Regions from separate parts of the Erwinia sp. L03-1 genome, predicted to be linked through region 1. Evidence: predicted binding sites of a transcription regulator. Region 1 holds the regulator's gene; each other region holds the start of a gene.

Region 1 (5,736 bases):
CCCGGCCCCTGTACGCCCAACGAAGCGGGTATTTCCCTGGCGGCCATTCGTCATTTTGCCGGCAGGATACCGATCTTAGGCGTCTGCCTGGGGCATCAGGCCATTGCCCAGGCGTTTGGTGGTCGGGTTGTTCGCGCCCGCCAGGTGATGCACGGCAAAACGTCACCGATTGAACACCGTGACGGCGGCGTGTTTGCCGGACTGAATCATCCCCTGACCGTCACGCGCTACCATTCACTGATTGTTGAGCAGGCATCGCTGCCCGCGGAATTTGAGGTGACGGCCTGGACGCTGCGTAACGGCCAGCCCGATGAAATTATGGGACTTCGCCATCGTGAGCTGCGGCTGGAAGGGGTGCAATTCCATCCGGAAAGCATTCTTAGCGAGCAGGGACATCAGCTGCTGGAGAATTTCCTTAAGCCGTAAATTAAGTTGCCTTTGAGTGGTTTTTTATGCATATTTTGTGACTAATATTTCACTTTAATGCAACGAGAAAAATGGGGTCACCGATGGCAGCGGACAAATCAGCGGTAACGCGCGCGACGTTTGATGAGGTTATTTTGCCTGTTTATGCACCCGCGCAGTTTGTGCCGGTCAGGGGCAAAGGCAGCCGCGTCTGGGATCAGCAGGGCAAAGAGTATATCGATTTTTCCGGTGGTATCGCGGTGACCGCGCTGGGCCACTGCCACCCTGCGCTGGTTGAGGCGTTAAAAACCCAGGGCGAGACCCTGTGGCACACCAGCAATGTCTACACCAATGAGCCTGCGCTGCGTCTGGCCAGCAAGCTGATTGCCGCCACCTTTGCCGACCGCGTCTTTTTTGCTAACTCCGGTGCAGAAGCCAATGAAGCCGCCTTTAAGCTGGCGCGCTACTATGCTGCCAAACGCCACTCGCCCTATAAAAGTAAAATTATCGCCTTTCATAACGCCTTTCATGGTCGCACGCTGTTCACCGTCTCCGTCGGCGGGCAGCCGAAATATTCCGATGGCTTCGGGCCTAAACCTGCCGATATCGTCCATGTTCCCTTTAACGATCTCGCTGCGGTGAAAGCGGTCATTGACGACCATACCTGCGCTATCGTAGTGGAACCGATCCAGGGCGAGGGCGGAGTGATGCCCGCTACCCAGGCATTTATGCAGGGGCTGCGCGAACTGTGCGATAAACATCAGGCGCTGCTGGTGCTGGATGAAGTGCAGAGCGGCATGGGCCGCAGCGGCAAGCTGTTTGCCTGTGAGCACTATGGCGTGGTGCCTGATATCCTCACCACTGCCAAAGCCCTGGGCGGCGGCTTCCCGGTCAGCGCGATGCTCACCACCGATGAGATAGCGTCAACCATGTCGCCGGGCGTCCATGGCACCACCTATGGCGGTAATCCGCTGGCCTGCGCCGTGGCAGAGGCCGCGCTGGATATCATCAACACCGAATCGGTGCTGAGCGGTGTGGAAGCGCGTCGCGAGCAGTTTGTTGCGGCGCTAACCGCGCTGGACGCTAAGCGGCCGCTCTTCAGTGATATCCGGGGCAAGGGGCTGCTGATCGGGGCCGCACTCAGGCCGGAGCATGCCGGTAAGGCGCGGGATATTCTTCATGCCGCAGCGGCTGAAGGGGTGATGGTCCTTAACGCCGGAACGGACGTGCTGCGCTTTGCGCCTTCGCTGGTGATTGAGCCTGCCGATATTGAAGAGGGCATGGCCCGCTTTGCCAGGGCGGTAGAAACAGCGCTATTCTGACGGCATGATGCATGGAGGGAGCATGATGCATCATGCATGGAGCATGGAGCATGGAGCATGGAGCAGTAAGCAGGAAGGGAGATTATTGGATGGCTGAAAACCCCGCGTTATGCTTGCCTGCTCTCCTCCCGCTTCTCGCTGTGCGTTCTGCCTTTCGTTTTAGGCGCTTTTTTTAAGCGGCGTGACAGCCAGCGTCCGTGATGCGGCCGGTCGCGCCAGGCCAGCGAAGAGATGGTATGCATAATCCTGAGGTGATCGAGTATCTGCCTCAGGTGTCGCTCCAGAATCGTTATCGGTCCCTGTTCAAACTCTCCCTGTAAATCCTCCAGCACGTTGGTATCCGAGCCGGGACCATCATACTCCAGCCGCTGCTGGCAGCGCTGAAGGGCGATTTCACAGCTTTGCAGGTAGCGCTCGGCCAGCGCCGGAGTGAGCATCGTATGTTCACGGGCGAGGATGGTCATCGCGTTGATATGCTCGACAATAAACTGACTGTGCGTCACCCACAGCTTCATGTCTGCCAAATAGTTTGAATCAAACCCCGGTTCCTGCATGGCCTGATTAAGCGAGTTGAACACCGCATTATGCGCCTGGTTGGCGCGCATACGCTGGTAAGCCAGCCTGACCGGATCCTGCTCGCTGCCAAGCAGCATTTGCAGCGCATCCTGGTAGGTGCCCAGCGCGTCGTGGGCATTTTGCCGCAGCAGCCCGCTTTGCCACTGGGGCCACAGCCAGATCATGCCGCCAAAGGCAATCATGCATCCCATCAGCGTATCCATCAGCCGTGGCAGCAGGAAGTCAGCGCCGTTCAGCGAGAGCAGCTGGAGCGAGTACACGGCGGTGACGGTAAAACCAATCATCGCCCAGCCGTAGAACTTGCGGATAACCAGGTAGCTGACCAGCGTGATAACCAGCATTATCGACAGCACCATCGCCTCAGGCGCGTGGAGGCGCAGGGCGACGGCGGCGATAATCAACCCGGCCAGCGTACCGAGTGCACGGTGCTGGATGCGTACGCGGGTGGCGCTGTAGCCATTCTGGCTGACAAACATCACCGTCATCAGGATCCAGTAGGGCTTGGGCAGGTCGAAGAACATCGCCAGGGTACTGGCGAAAGTGAGCATCACGGCAAAGCGGGCGGCGGTGCGCAGGGCGGCAGACTTCAGCGACAGATAGCTTTTGCAGGCGGCCAGCAGCGGCAGGCGGCGCTGGCGATCGGCCATCAGGTCGCGCTGATATAAAGGGCGCTGCGTGCGCAGGACGCGCGCAATGCGGCTGAAGTGGTAGTAGCAGAACTGTCCCACCGGATTATCCCGGCTTCGACGGGCGATTTTTTCAAGTGCGCCGAGCGGCTTGTCCATCACAAAGCGCTCCGGCAGCCGGTGGTAAAGAATATCATCGGCCAGCTCCCGCAGTCGTGCGGCGATGGTTTGCGCGTTCCAGCGAATGACCGCTTCAGCATGGCTTTTTTCGACCAGCTTCTGCACCTCTTCAGGCTGATGCAGGCTGACGGAGATATGCTCCTGCAAATCCAGCGCGACCTGAAACGCGCGGATGAGACGTTTATGATGGCTGTCGCGGTTGGCGGCCAGCATATGCATCTGCTGATAGCAGATGCCGATCAGATCGACGGCTTTTTGCTGGCGGGCCAGCAGCGGCGGCAGGGCTTTATCAGGATCGGTCAGACGGGTGAGCAGGGTATATTTGGCTTCACAATAGTCGGCCAGCTCGCGGTACAGCAGGCTGAGGGTTTCGCGCATCGGCTGCTCTTTCCACAGCCAGAACCAGAACCAGTTGAACACCCCGTACCAGATCGTCCCCAGCACGTAGAGCAGGGGCGGCTCCCATATCGGCATGCGGCCGGCCAGACTCAGGGTGAAGATGGCGGCGATAAGCGATCCGGGCAGCAGCCTGGCATGCAGTGGGCTGATTTCACCCGTGACGCCCAGCAGCATTGCCATAGCAAACAGAATCGCAGGCAGGGGAACGCTGTGCTCACCCAGGTACTGGATCAGAAAGCTACTAAAGGCAAACAGGCTTCCGCCCACGATAAGGCGTTTGAAAAAGCGCTTATGCGGCGTATCCAGACCGGCGTTATTGCAGCACGCGGGCACCAGGGAGAACAGCAGTCCCTTTTGCAGATCGCCCAACAGCCATCCAATCGCTACCGGTAAACAGAGCACCAGCGTCTGACGCAGGGCATAGTTAACCTCAGGATGATAAATCAGTCTGCGCCACATCGCTCCATACCAATAAAAAAGGCGCAACGGGAGGTTGCGCCGGGGGGATCAGAGCCGGTTAGCGCGTGCCATAAACTACGATAGTTTTACCGTGTGCGGAGATCAGATTCTGATCTTCCAGCATTTTGAGTATGCGGCCCACGGTTTCGCGCGAGCAGCCCACAATCTGACCAATTTCCTGGCGGGTGATTTTGATCTGCATCCCATCCGGGTGAGTCATTGCATCCGGCTGCTTAGCCAGATTTAGTAGCGTCTGCGCGATGCGACCCGTCACATCGAGGAAAGCTAAATTCCCCACTTTCTCAGACGTCACCTGCAGGCGACGAGCCATCTGCGAAGAGAGTCGCATCAGAATATCAGGGTTAACCTGAATAAGCTGACGGAATTTCTTATAGGATATTTCAGCCACTTCACAGGCGGTTTTCGCCCTGACCCATGCGCTACGCTCCTGACCCTCTTCAAACAGGCCAAGTTCACCGATAAAGTCGCCCTGGTTGAGGTAAGAGAGGATCATCTCTTTGCCTTCCTCATCCTTAATGAGCACCGCGACTGAACCTTTCACGATGTAGTAAAGCGTTTCCGCTTTCTCACCCTGGTGAATTAGCGTGCTTTTGGATGGATACTTATGAATATGGCAATGTGACAGGAACCATTCAAGAGTCGGGTCTGTTTGCGGTTTGCCGAGAACCATTCGCGATTATCCTCTGTTGTCATCATGCCTAAACACAGGGGCAGAGTTCCCTGTCAGGCGTTGAAATAGTGACGCGTTTCCCATCAGGGAAATTATCCCGAACCCTGTCGCAGGCCTGGGTCGTTATGTTGTGCCGTTTCGTCATGCTTGTAGAGTACGAACGAAATTATTACAGCTTTGTTTGTAGCACAGCTTGGAACGAGTGTCTTGTGTTGTCTCGCTTCAGCATAGTGTGAAAATTGTCGCATTGCCGTTTTTGTTGCCGAAGCGTAATCTGGCGTTAACTGAATGACTTAGAGGGATTTGTTATGCAAGCACGTGTTAAATGGGTAGAAGGGCTCACGTTTTTGGGAGAATCCTCATCCGGGCACCAGATTTTAATGGACGGCAATGCGGGCGATAAGGCACCCAGCCCAATGGAAATGGTTCTGATGGCGGCCGGCGGGTGTAGTGCCATCGACGTGGTGTCAATCCTGCAAAAGGGGCGCCATGACGTGGCTGACTGCGAGGTCAAACTGACTTCCGAACGCCGGGAAGAAGCACCCCGTCTGTTCACCCATATCAACCTGCACTTTATTGTTAGCGGTAAGGGCCTGGAGGAGAAAGCCGTTTCCCGCGCCGTCGACCTGTCGGCAGAAAAGTATTGCTCCGTTGCCCTGATGCTGGGCAAAGGCGTTGAAATCACCCACAGCTTTGAAGCGATCGAAATTTAACATTCCATTAGCCCCAGCCTGTGGGGCTAATGCGCAGTGGCCCGGACTATTTTTTTCTCTGGGGCTTAACGCACGGTGTCTCAGACTATCTTTTTCCCCTCAATCAGACGCCTGACCAGCGGCCCCATTATCAGCTCCATCGCCAGCCCCATTTTGCCGCCCGGCACCACCAGCGTATTGATCTGAGAGATAAACGCGCCCTGCAGCATCGACAGGAGATAGGGGAAATCAATATCCTCCAGCGCCTGAAAGTGGATAACCACAAAGCTTTCATCAAGCGATGGGATACCGCGTGCCGCAAACGGATTGGAGGTATCCACCGTAGGTACGCGCTGAAAGTTGATGTGGGTGCGCGAAAACTGCGG
Region 2 (5,736 bases), 890 kb from region 1:
CGTTTTTCCCCACCTGGCGTAGCCTCTCGCTCAGAGGCTTATGTAAAAGCTTCTGCTGCTGCTCCGGCGTCAGGGCATCGTTCACCAGCTTATTGGCCAGATCCCGCGCGGCCTGCGCGGTGAAGGGCGGCCTGTCGAGCTGCATCTCTCTGCTCAGCATCCAGAACCGCTCGATCAGCTCGGGCTTGTTCTCCTGACCAAAGGATAAACGCATCATCTTGCCGTCATAGCCAGGCAGCGTGCCAATTCCCCCCATATTGCTTTCGGTAAAACCAAAAGAGCCCCTGGCGCGGATCAGATTACCATCAACCATATCAACCGGATTAATGGTCAGCGTTTCGTCGCTATCACCGCGTATCAGGAATTTAGGTAAACGCTCATTGGGCTGGTGAGTAAAACTATCAAACATCGCGAAGGGTTTATCGGGGCGGTGTCCGGCGAAGCGGGTATGACCATTTTCTCCGTTAAAGCAGTGCTTAACGACAAAATTGGCATTATCAATGGCGGTTTTTAACATCTCGGGTTCAGATTTTATGGCTGCGCCGGTGAGATGCGTCAGCAGCTGGCTTTCATCATTGCCAAACCAGTTCTGGCTCGCTTCGTAGCGTCTGAACTTCGCCTGCGCACTTTCATTTTCCGGGGTCTTCGCGCCCATCAGGATTATGCTTCCTCCCAGCACTTTTGATGCCCCCAGATTGGCAAACTTTTGATGGCTCTTACAAAGCAGCAAACGGAGCTGGTTGTCGGCTAGCGCGGGAGCAAACTTGTCCATTAGCGCTTTCATCTCACCCCCTTTTTCAATCGTGGTGTCGATGACAACGTTCAGCGGCGCATTTTTGTTTTTACGCGCCTCAATCTGCTGCCCGATACCCTCAATAATGTCATTCAGTGCCCAGCTGTGCTCGGGTTGACTGCTGTGAGGGACAAAGCTGTCGCTCAGGGAAGTATAAAATGCGGCGTCGTGGGGATCTGAATCGGGTGGCGTATCGAAGCTGTCGGCATACTCCTGAGCTTCATAGTAAAACTGCGAACTTTTGCTGCCATTCATCAGGGGTGCCAGACGGCCACCTGTCGCCATCGTTGCGGTGTCGATGCCTTCCGTGAGCGCCTGCATGCCGGAAGAGAGCAAAAAGGCTTCAGGCGGCGCTAATTTTGCTGCCTGCTGCTGCGAGAGCGATTCGCGGATGCGGTGTGATGCAAAGGATTTAAACGCCCCCGGAGCATAAGGACGTACCGCGCTTAAAACAACCTGCAGCTCTTCCATCAGTGCGCGATGCGCATTACCAAAACGGGTACTGTCCGTTGCCAGCGCGGGCATGGAATCAGCGATATGCCATATTCCCTGTAATCCCTGCGCCACCAGCGGGTTGTGCTGATGCCTCTGTGCCAGCTGCGGAACCGTCAGCGTATGCAGCAATGTGAGAATCATATCGGCATCGGCGTGCGCCAGGGTCGCCGTGCTAAGGATATCGGGAACCTGGCGGAGCTGCGCGAGGGTACCTTGTGGATCGGATGAGCCCAGCGCCCTGATCATCTGAAGATTTTGCACCCGGGGATCGCTTATCTGTGGACTGGGGTTACCCTGTGGCACCGCGGCATGGCGTGCGACCTGGTACGCTGACGGACGTGCACCAAATTTATCGATTAAAAAATCTATCCCCTGCCAGTCCTTATCGCTGGCACAGCTAATCGCAACAATACCGGGCGCAACCTGTTCCGCTTTTATCGGACCCTGATTGTGTCCCCGCGCGTGAAATGCCTTCAGGATTTTATCCGCCATAAACTCGCTGTTTACGAAGTGCTGATCCTGCTGCCGGGCCTGGGGATATCGCCGCTTATAGAGATGCTCACAGAGGAGGATCGTATCCCCGGAGGGAGCCATGCGCTGATAGTACCCGTTCATCTCATGTGCTATGTCCAGCTTACTAAAAGGCGGTTTGTCACCGTTATCGTCGTGAGCAAACCCCAGACCGTACTGGGCGGCGGCCACCTCACCGCCTGGCGTGCTCTGCAACTGCGCACAGCGCATACGTTTCCAGGGTTGCGACCCGAACAGATCGGCCGTGGCGGCTTTCTCATAGCGGTGCTGCGTCACCAGATGCTTATATAAATCCAGACTGAGCGCACCCGGAACGCCGTCCAGGTCGTCTTTCGCACGCGCCGCGTTTATCTGCTTCTCAATATCGGCAATCTGCTGCTGGAGGTGCAAAGGGGGAGAGCCATTGTCCAGGCTCTGACGGCGGGCGATGGGGCGCCCACCCTGATGCGCCTCGCCGGTGCGTAAGCGGGCGCGAATACGGTCGCGCTCCGTGGGAGCCAGCTGCGCAGGCTGTAGGGCTGGCGCAGAGTTTGCGCCAGGCGACAGAGGTTGCAGGGCTGGTGAAGGGTTTGCGCCAGCCGAAAGTGATTTCATTGCTTCACACCTTTTCTTATAAAAGAAACTGTGTGGTTTTTAATCAGCGCGGGTTCCCTAAAATGATCTGCCCGCCCTCTCCCAACCCTTTTTTGTTAGCCGCCCACGCTTTCCCTGGCTCTTGCTGTTAGCCGCCCGCCAGCGGCGCAGTGCTGAGTACGATGCCAGCAAACAGCAGCAGGCCCACGTAGTTATTATTCAGAAAGGCCTGAAAGCATGCCTTTCTCTCCCGGTCGACAATCAGCTTTTGCTGGTAGATAAACAGCGCGCCCGCCAGCAGAACAGAGAGGTAAAACAGGCTACCCAACTGCAGCATCCAGCCGGTAATGACCATCAGCACCAGCGTCGCCAGCTGTAGCAGCCCGATAATCAGCCGGTCAAAGCGACCAAACAGGATTGCCGTAGACTTCACGCCGATTTTCAGATCGTCGTCGCGATCAACCATCGCATACTGCGTATCGTAGGCCACCGTCCAGCAAACGTTCGCCAGAAACACCAGCCAGCAGGCTGGCGGCACCGTTTCGCTCACCGCAGCCCAGCCCATGGGAATGGCCCAGCCAAATGCAGCGCCCAGCACCACCTGCGGCAGATGCGTGTAGCGCTTCATAAACGGATAGACCCAGGCCAGTGCCAGGCCGCCCAGTGAGAGCCAGATGGTCATGGTATTCATCGTCAGCACCAGGCAAAACGACACCAATACCAGTCCGGTAAACAGCAGTTTCGCCTCCTTTGAGGTGACCGCGCCGCTGGGGAGCGGTCGCCCCTCGGTACGCTTAACGTGGCCGTCAATTTTGCGATCGGCAAAATCGTTCACCACGCAGCCCGCCGCACGCATAAAAAATACGCCCAGCACAAAGACCAGCAGCACCTTTAGCGGGGGCAGGCTCATGCCCGCCAGCCACAGCGCCCACAGCGTTGGCCACAGCAACAGCAGCGACCCGATGGGCTTATCAATACGCATCAGTCGGCTGTAGGCCTGGAGTTTACCCGCGGGGAACGTTCTCTCCATGCTACAGGCTCCTGTCCATTGGGTGGGATGAGTAAAGGGGGGCCGCGGGTAGAAACAGCTCGGTCAGCAGCAGCGGCTTGTCGGAGAGGCGCAGGCGCGAACGACGCCCCCACAGCCCATCAACCTGCCCTGGCTCAATAAAGTCACGCGTCAGCGTGGAAGAGGCAAACAGGTAGCGTCCCAGCGGGCGCGTACCCAGCTGCTGTAACATCTGTTCCGGGCCATTCAGCGTTGACGCCGGCACCAGGGTGCGGCCAGCCAGCCAGGGGACGCCGTCGCCGCATAGCAGGATCTCACGCAGCCAGTAGCGGGTCTCTGCGGGCAGCAGGGCGACCTCGTCGCCCGCCTCCCCAGCGCGAATAAACCCTTCCTGCTGAACCTCCACGGTCACCTGGCTGCAGTGCCGCTCCAGGCGCCGGGTCATTGAGTCTTCTTCCATCAACCAGTCAAGCAGAGGGGGCGTGAGCAGCGACGAAGTCACAGGCAGCCATGCCATGGCGCGCAGTTGTGCCAGCGCGTTATCAGCCATACGGCGTCCTCGGATAAAAATTTCGGTGCCATAGTGTAGCGCAGTCGCCGATCGGGTACACCGCTGCGGGTGCCATTATCGGAAATTTTGACTACTCACGCTTCAGACGATTGCTGTTCGCCAGCCACAGGGTGATCACCAGGATCAGGATCGCTACGGCGTAGGCCAGCGTGTCTAACGGATTTTCATGGTCGACAATAATCAGCCGGATAATGGCGGTAATGCCGATATAGACGAAGTAGCGCAGCGGGAAGTGGTAGCCGGACTGGAAATACTTCACGATAAGCGCGATAAACTCGAAATAGAGGAAATAGATAACAATGCCGTCGATCAGCATATAGGAGGAGGTCTGCTCCCCGGTATTCAGTAGCACATTGGCCAGATGAAACGTTTCCCTGCCTAAAAAAACCACCAGAATACAGGCCAGCATAATCAGGCCAATATTCAGCACCATCTGTAAAATCCAGGCAATACGCGAAGCGGTAATCATGCAAACTTCCTCAAAAAAACACGTTATTCGTCAGGACAGTCCTGGCACGGATAATATGCTTTAGTGTGATGAAGTTCACAAGTTTAGTTGCAGGCCGCGTAGGGACGCGGCCTGCGGCGGGTTAACGGAAATCGATATCGCGATCGGAGGTCATATCATAAAGCTGGTATTTACGACCGAGCATCTGGCCACCGTCACGCGTCAGCGGCGTCCAGTTAACCTGAGCGCGTCCTCGCGTTGGTGAGGCGGTAAACAGATCCATCGGAATCGAGATATAGAAGCCTTTGGTGAAGTCCCCTTCGCCGTACTCTTCCGCCGATACGTTGGTTTTGGTGGCGTAAGCGCCGACTATCACGCCGCTGTCAAACTGACGTGAGACATCGATCGTCGCGCCTTTATCCTCGGCCAGATACTGCCCGACGCTCGCCTTCACCAACACCTGATTGTTGAAGAAAGAGGGACGCCAGTAGGCGGTCAGATTACCGGTTTTTGCGTGGTAGCCGGTAAACTGCATCATGTTGTCCCAGTCACGCTGCTTGACGTAGTTGGCATCAATACCAAACGCCCAGTCAGAGTCCAGCGGACGGTAGAGCACTTCGCCCCCCACGCCGCCGTACATTGTTTCCAGATAGCCGCCATACATCTGCCCGTAGAAGCCGTTCCCCAGGGCGTGCATGTAGTTAGCCTGCAGATTATTTACATAAACGTTATTTTCGACGTAATCGCGAATATGGGTACGCACGCGCGGCAGCGTGGAGTCGGTCGGTGCGCCGTTGTAGTTAAATTTGTCATAGTTATTCGCCAGGTTGGCAAATACGCTGCCGTCCAGCAGCAGGTGGTCGGTGAGCCAGTAGTTGGCATTGGCCATCACCCCAACCTGATAGAGGTAGAAGCTTTCCGGGCCGCCGACCGACTGATTCAGCACCGGCGCCAGACTGTAGTCCAGCCGGTCTGCATCAATATGGTAGCCCTGCTCGGTATGGCCCGGATCGACCGGCTCCACCCGCTGCTGATCGAGGGTTTTCTCTTTGCCCAGCGGATAGCCTTCCAGCTGCTGGCGCAGGCTGTCAACGCGGGTTACGGTAGTCACCTGCGGCATATTGCTGCGGGTTTCCGTCACGTTCAGCGTATCAACGTTAGCAGGCAGGTTGTTCATCATGATCACGTTGGCGCGATCGACCCCTTCCTGCGTGTTGCGGTACTTACTCTGCTGGCCGGTGGCATACAGGGTATTGCCCTTAACCTGTAAATTTGGACCGTTCAGCCCGGCATTATATTTCAGATCCGTCAGCTGG
Region 3 (5,736 bases), 380 kb from region 1:
TGAAGCTTACTAAACTGGCGCTGGCCGCCATTATTGGATTAGGTACTATTCCCCTTACTGCGCTGGCAGATGAATTGCCAAACGGCCCGCACGTCGTGACCTCTGGCCAGTCCAGCATTGACGCCACCCCCGATATTGCCACGCTGGCCATCGAAGTGAATGTTTCGTCAAAAGACGCAGCAGACGCTAAAAAACAGGCTGACGAACGTGTTGCGCAATATTTTGATTTCCTGCAGAAAAAGGGCATTGATAAGAAGGACATCAACGCGGCTAACCTGCGTACCCAGCCAGAGTATGATTATCTGAAAGACGGTAAATCGGTACTGAAAGGGTATCGCGCCGTACGTCAGGTGCAGGTCACGCTGCGTCAGCTGGATAAGCTTAATGCACTGCTTGACGGTGCCCTTAAAGCGGGCCTGACGGAGATTCGTTCCGTAGATCTGGGCGTGGCGAATCCGGAGACCTACCGTGATAAGGCGCGTCAGGCGGCCATTGAAAATGCCACGCAGCAGGCTGGTGCGCTGGCGCAGGGCTTTAACGCTAAGCTGGGGCCGGTTTACAGCATTCGTTATCACGTTGCCAACTATCAGCCCATGCCGATGGCCCGCATGTTTAAAGCAGCCAGTGCGGCACCCATGACCTCGGCTGAGCAGACCTACGAACAGCAGACGATTCACTTTGACGATCAGGTTGACGTGGTATTTGAGCTGCAGCGGACCCCCTGAACCCAGGGGAGAGCTCTACTCCACCGGTCGTTTCAGCCGCGCCGACGCGTCCCCTGTGGGGTCGCATTGGCGCGGCTTTTCGTTATTCGCTCTGACGCAATACCCGATGACCATGGGATATCAGCGCGTCCGTTACCTTGCGCATCAGGCGGCTTTCCGGGGCGAAACGGTGCCAGTAGAGCATCCGACGCTGAAACAGTCCGGGCGTCAGGTCAATCAGCTCCCCCTCGGCCAGCTCACGCTCTATTTGCAGATGAGGGATCATGCAGCAGGTGGTTCCCTGACGGGCAAGCTGAACAAAGGCCTCTGAAGAGTTCACGATGTGGCAGGGGACGCTACCGGGTGACAGATCAAAATTTTGTTGTAAAAAAGCCTGATGCATATCGTCCAGATGATCAAACGCCACGGCCGGGGCTTTCAGCAGGGCCGATCGCGTCACGCCGTTAGGGAAATAACGGGCAGCGAAGTCTTTAGAACCCACGAACAGATAATCGAGCGCGCCAAGCTGGTCAATCAGGCAGCTGGGCAGCGGCTGCGGCTGAATACTGACCGCGCCGACCACCTCACCACGACGCAGCCTTTCCTGAGTGCGGCTCTCATCTTCCACCTGGAGATTCAGGCGAACCGGAGAGTCGGTTAATACCGTTTTTAACGCAGGTAAAAGCCAGGTTGCAAGACTGTCGGCGTTGACCGCCAGCGACAGCAGAAGCGGGGTGGTACCGCCGTTTTCATCACCCAGCCACTCCTCTTCCAGCAGCTCAACCTGATGAAGCAGCGCCAGCAGCTTTTGCCCCTGTTCGGTGGGTCGCGGCGGCACGGTACGTACCAGCAGCGGCTGACCAAACATGTTTTCCAGCTGCTTGATACGCTGGGAAACGGCGGACTGGGTAATACAAAGTTTCTGTGCTGCACGCTCAAAACCGCGCTCGCGAATGACTGCATCCAGCGCCTGAAGCGTACGATAATCCGGGCGTTTCATTGTTCGTTTGATCTCTTTCAGGTGAGGAATCAGCACTATGCCACATTTTTTCTCGCTTTCCCTGCGCAATAACGTGCTTAACCCTCCGCTTGTTTGTGGGCTGTCTTCCAGACTGACAACAAATGCACTGTTTTCTGCAAGGGTTGTTTTATACTACGCGCACACAGTATCAGTACGGATTCTAAACATATTATGACGCAGGATGAACTGAAAAAGGCGGTCGGCTGGGCCGCACTGAAATACGTACAGCCGGGAACGATTGTTGGCGTAGGTACGGGGTCTACCGCCGCTCATTTTATCGATGCGCTGGGGTCTGTCAGGCACCAGATTGAAGGAGCCGTATCCAGCTCCGATGCCTCTACCGCGTTATTAAAAGCGCTGGGAATACCGGTTTTCGATCTGAACGAGGTTGACTCCCTGTCGGTTTATGTCGACGGCGCTGATGAAATTAATGCCTCCCTTCAGATGATCAAAGGCGGCGGTGCTGCGCTTACGCGTGAAAAAATTATTGCCGCCGTGGCCGAAAAATTTATCTGCATCGCTGACAGTTCCAAACAGGTGGACGTATTGGGTCATTTTCCACTGCCAGTTGAGGTTATCCCGATGGCGCGTAGCTATGTGGCGCGTGAACTGGTCAAGCTGGGTGGGCTGCCGGAATACCGTCAGCATGTCCTGACTGATAACGGTAACGATATTCTCGACGTGCATAATCTTCAAATTATGGATGCCGTCGCGCTGGAAAAGGCGATAAATGCACTGCCTGGCGTGGTCACTGTCGGGCTGTTTGCGGCGCGCGGTGCCGATATTGCCTTAATCGGTACGCCAGAGGGCGTTAAAGTCCTTCAGTGAGGATCTGACCTGCGCCTCAGGGCGCGGGATAATTTTAGTTAAAAAACATCTTTTCTTTCAGACCTGGAAATATAGTGACTTATATCACATAAACTCCGCAGGTCGGCCGATCGCACTGGCGCGAGGCTTTACACCGTGATTATCTGCCAGTTTGCCCCCTGATGCGTCGCTGCCATGCTGCCTGCCGGGCAATCGTTTGTATTGCCGCAGGCGTAGATTTTGATACTTTGACAGAAGGCTGCCTTATATCTGAAAAATATTGTGAGGTCAGCTCCTTCTGAAGTCTGATAAATAGGGTCGGGAAATGTCAAAAGTATCACTGGAGAAAGATAAGATTAAGTTCCTGCTGGTGGAAGGCGTACACCAGAGCGCGATCGATAATTTGCGCGCGTCAGGCTATACCAACATCGAATTTCATAAAGGCGCGCTGGACAGTGAGTCGCTGAAAGCCTCCGTTCGTGATGCGCACTTTATCGGTATCCGCTCACGCACGCATCTTAGCGAAGAGATCTTCGCAGCGGCTGAAAAGCTGGTAGCGGTGGGCTGTTTCTGCATTGGAACCAATCAGGTTGACCTTAATGCAGCAGCGAAGCGCGGGATCCCGGTTTTTAATGCGCCTTTCTCCAATACCCGATCCGTTGCTGAACTGGTAATCGGTGAACTGCTGTTGATGCTTCGTGGCGTACCGATGGCCAATGCCAAAGCCCACCGGGGCGTCTGGAATAAGCTGGCGGCGGGTTCCTATGAGGCGCGCGGCAAGAAGCTGGGTATCATTGGCTACGGTCATATTGGCATGCAGCTGGGTGTGCTGGCGGAAAGCCTGGGGATGCACGTCTATTTCTACGACATTGAGAACAAGCTGCCATTGGGTAATGCCACGCAGGTGCGCTACCTGTCCGAGCTGCTGAATATGAGCGACGTGGTTAGCCTGCACGTACCGGAAACGGCATCGACGCAGAATATGATGGGGCCAGAGGAGCTGGCGATGATGAAACCGGGCTCGCTGCTGATTAATGCCTCTCGCGGGACGGTGGTAGATATTCCTGCGCTGTGTAAGGTGCTGGCCGACAAACATCTCGCCGGGGCGGCAATTGACGTATTCCCGGAAGAACCTGCGACCAACAGCGATCCGTTCAATTCACCGCTTTGCGAATTTGATAATGTGATCCTGACGCCGCATATTGGTGGTTCAACGCAGGAAGCGCAGGAAAATATCGGCGTCGAAGTCGCGGGCAAGCTGGCGAAATACTCCGACAACGGCTCAACGCTCTCAGCGGTTAACTTCCCGGAAGTCTCGTTGCCGATGCACGGTGAGCAGAGTCGTTTACTGCATATTCACGAGAATCGCCCGGGTATCCTAACGGCACTTAACAACATTTTTGCCGGGCAGGGCATCAACATTGCCGCACAGTATCTGCAAACCACACCGCAGATGGGCTATGTGGTGATTGATATCGACGCATCACATGAGGTTGCGAATACGGCACTTCAGCTAATGAAGGCGATTCCAGGCACTATCCGTGCCCGTCTGCTTTACTGATAATTGACTTGTCCGCCCGCCTTAATACGGCTGTGCGGTGTAGTTTAACCGGGTTTCCAGGCCGGACTTCCCGGTCGCGAGCGGGCATCCTTGCCCGCCGCTCCCTGAGCGCAGTATCCTTATTTCAGCTGCTTTTAGTAAAACCATTTTCGTATTTACGAAGTTCTTATTTTTTTGAATTTAAACGATTATCGAATTTGAATATGTCGACTCGCTTTTAAATTTGCTGACTTCAGGTTCGTGTATTTACCTGATGCACTCAAAACGCCGTATTCACCACTGCCAAACCTTAGAGGGCGTAATGATTACCGGCAGCGGCACGTCCCAGTCTGCTCCAGGTAGCGCCTCCACCTGCTGACAATCGTGAGCCAACCCTACCGGTAACAGCCCATGCTGCGGCCAGTACTGCAGCGTCCGGTCATAAAAACCGCCACCCATACCCAGCCGTTGCCCCTGCGCATCAAACGCCACCAGAGGTACCATCAGCACATCCAGATCGCTGAGCGTTGCCAGATTACGAATATCCAGCGGCGGCTCGGGAATACCCAGGCGATTAGGTGTGAGCGGGGTGCTGGCATCGTAGCGAATAAACAGCAGCTGGCCTGTGGAAAACGGATGCAGAACCGGGAGATACACCTGTTTACCGCGCTGCCTCAGTTCGGCTATCAGCGGTTTTGTGTTGAGTTCACCGTCAAAAGAGAGGAAAAGTGCGACCTTATGGGCCTGCTGTACCGGCGCAAAATTCATTGCGAGGATAGCTGCCTGATTAGCTGCATTGAGCTGCTGCTCTGTCGTCAGGTTACGCCGAAGGTGTCGAGCGCGCGTGCGGATCTCCTGGCGAGTGGGAAGGCTTATATTCATAAACATCACCCTGGCTGAGTGGCGGGTCCGAAAGCGGATTATCTACGGGCCGATCGCAGCAATGACTCAGAATCATTAGCGCGGTATACAACCTAATCCATCAGAATTCTGCCACAGGAACAACGAAACTTCGACCCCGACCGGGCAAACCGTCATCTCAGCACAGCCTTATTCGATCGTCTGCCCGCCCTTCGGGTGATTCCTGAACAGGGCGGTAGCCATTGTGGGCGTCGGGCGAATTCTCTTCTCTACCGACTACCCTTATCTATTTCGACCCGGTAATGATGCGAGGCAGTTTCTGAATCAATGCAATCTTGATGAAAGCGGCAAAGCGGCTTTTGCTTACGGTAACGGGATGCAGCTTATTGGCGGTGCGGCTTATGAGTAGCTTATGTGTGGAACAGGCACGGCTAAGTCGGATGGGGGGTGGGGGTTTAGCTTTTTCGCGGCAGATGCCTTAGAGTAAGCAGATGCCTTAGAGGAAAAGGCGTTCAGTAGCCAGGGGATGAAAACAGAACCCGTTCAGATGCGAAGCGGGGTAAAAATGGGGTATCTCCGAGATGCCGCCGCGGGCTGTAACCCTTGAACCCTTGGTTCAAGGTGAGTATGCCGTCGCAACCATCAGGCTTCTCGGACGGACCGAGCTTGCACACAGGTTACAGAGCGTCACACTCTGTTGGTATTAAATATCGGCTCAGGGGACGGGCCCGCTTGCAAACATCTCAGAGAATTTTTTACTTCACCGTCACTGTATCACAGTAAACGATGAGGTGTTATTCGAA

What was found. Region 1 encodes CRP, which controls carbon source genes, mostly activating them, when cyclic AMP is high. Its sites were predicted from a motif close to ATGTGANNNNNNTCACAT; they were not measured.
Region 2: the regulator CRP is predicted to act here: its motif matches at 4,505-4,522, upstream of psiE (phosphate-starvation-inducible protein PsiE).
Region 3: the regulator CRP is predicted to act here: its motif matches at 2,626-2,643, upstream of serA (phosphoglycerate dehydrogenase).

Annotation. Positions count from the first base shown of each region.
Region 1 is NZ_CM178762.1:349,590-355,325, forward strand. It holds gene AC4PCC_RS01520 (aminodeoxychorismate synthase component II) at 1-426, shown strand, start outside; gene argD (bifunctional acetylornithine/succinyldiaminopimelate transaminase) at 510-1,727, shown strand; gene AC4PCC_RS01530 (YccS/YhfK family putative transporter) at 1,835-3,967, opposite strand; gene crp (cAMP-activated global transcriptional regulator CRP) at 4,026-4,658, opposite strand; gene AC4PCC_RS01540 (OsmC family protein) at 4,967-5,371, shown strand; gene AC4PCC_RS01545 (phosphoribulokinase) at 5,452-5,736, opposite strand, start outside.
Region 2 is NZ_CM178762.1:4,321,509-4,327,244, forward strand. It holds gene AC4PCC_RS19825 (hypothetical protein) at 1-2,413, opposite strand, end outside; gene ubiA (4-hydroxybenzoate octaprenyltransferase) at 2,541-3,422, opposite strand; gene ubiC (chorismate lyase) at 3,424-3,951, opposite strand; gene psiE (phosphate-starvation-inducible protein PsiE) at 4,043-4,441, opposite strand; gene AC4PCC_RS19845 (YjbH domain-containing protein) at 4,563-5,736, opposite strand, start outside.
Region 3 is NZ_CM178762.1:732,904-738,639, forward strand. It holds gene AC4PCC_RS03425 (oxidative stress defense protein) at 1-725, shown strand, start outside; gene AC4PCC_RS03430 (LysR family transcriptional regulator ArgP) at 808-1,704, opposite strand; gene rpiA (ribose-5-phosphate isomerase RpiA) at 1,897-2,553, shown strand; gene serA (phosphoglycerate dehydrogenase) at 2,858-4,093, shown strand; gene AC4PCC_RS03445 (5-formyltetrahydrofolate cyclo-ligase) at 4,367-4,954, opposite strand; RNA gene ssrS (6S RNA) at 5,503-5,686, opposite strand; gene zapA (cell division protein ZapA) at 5,728-5,736, opposite strand, start outside.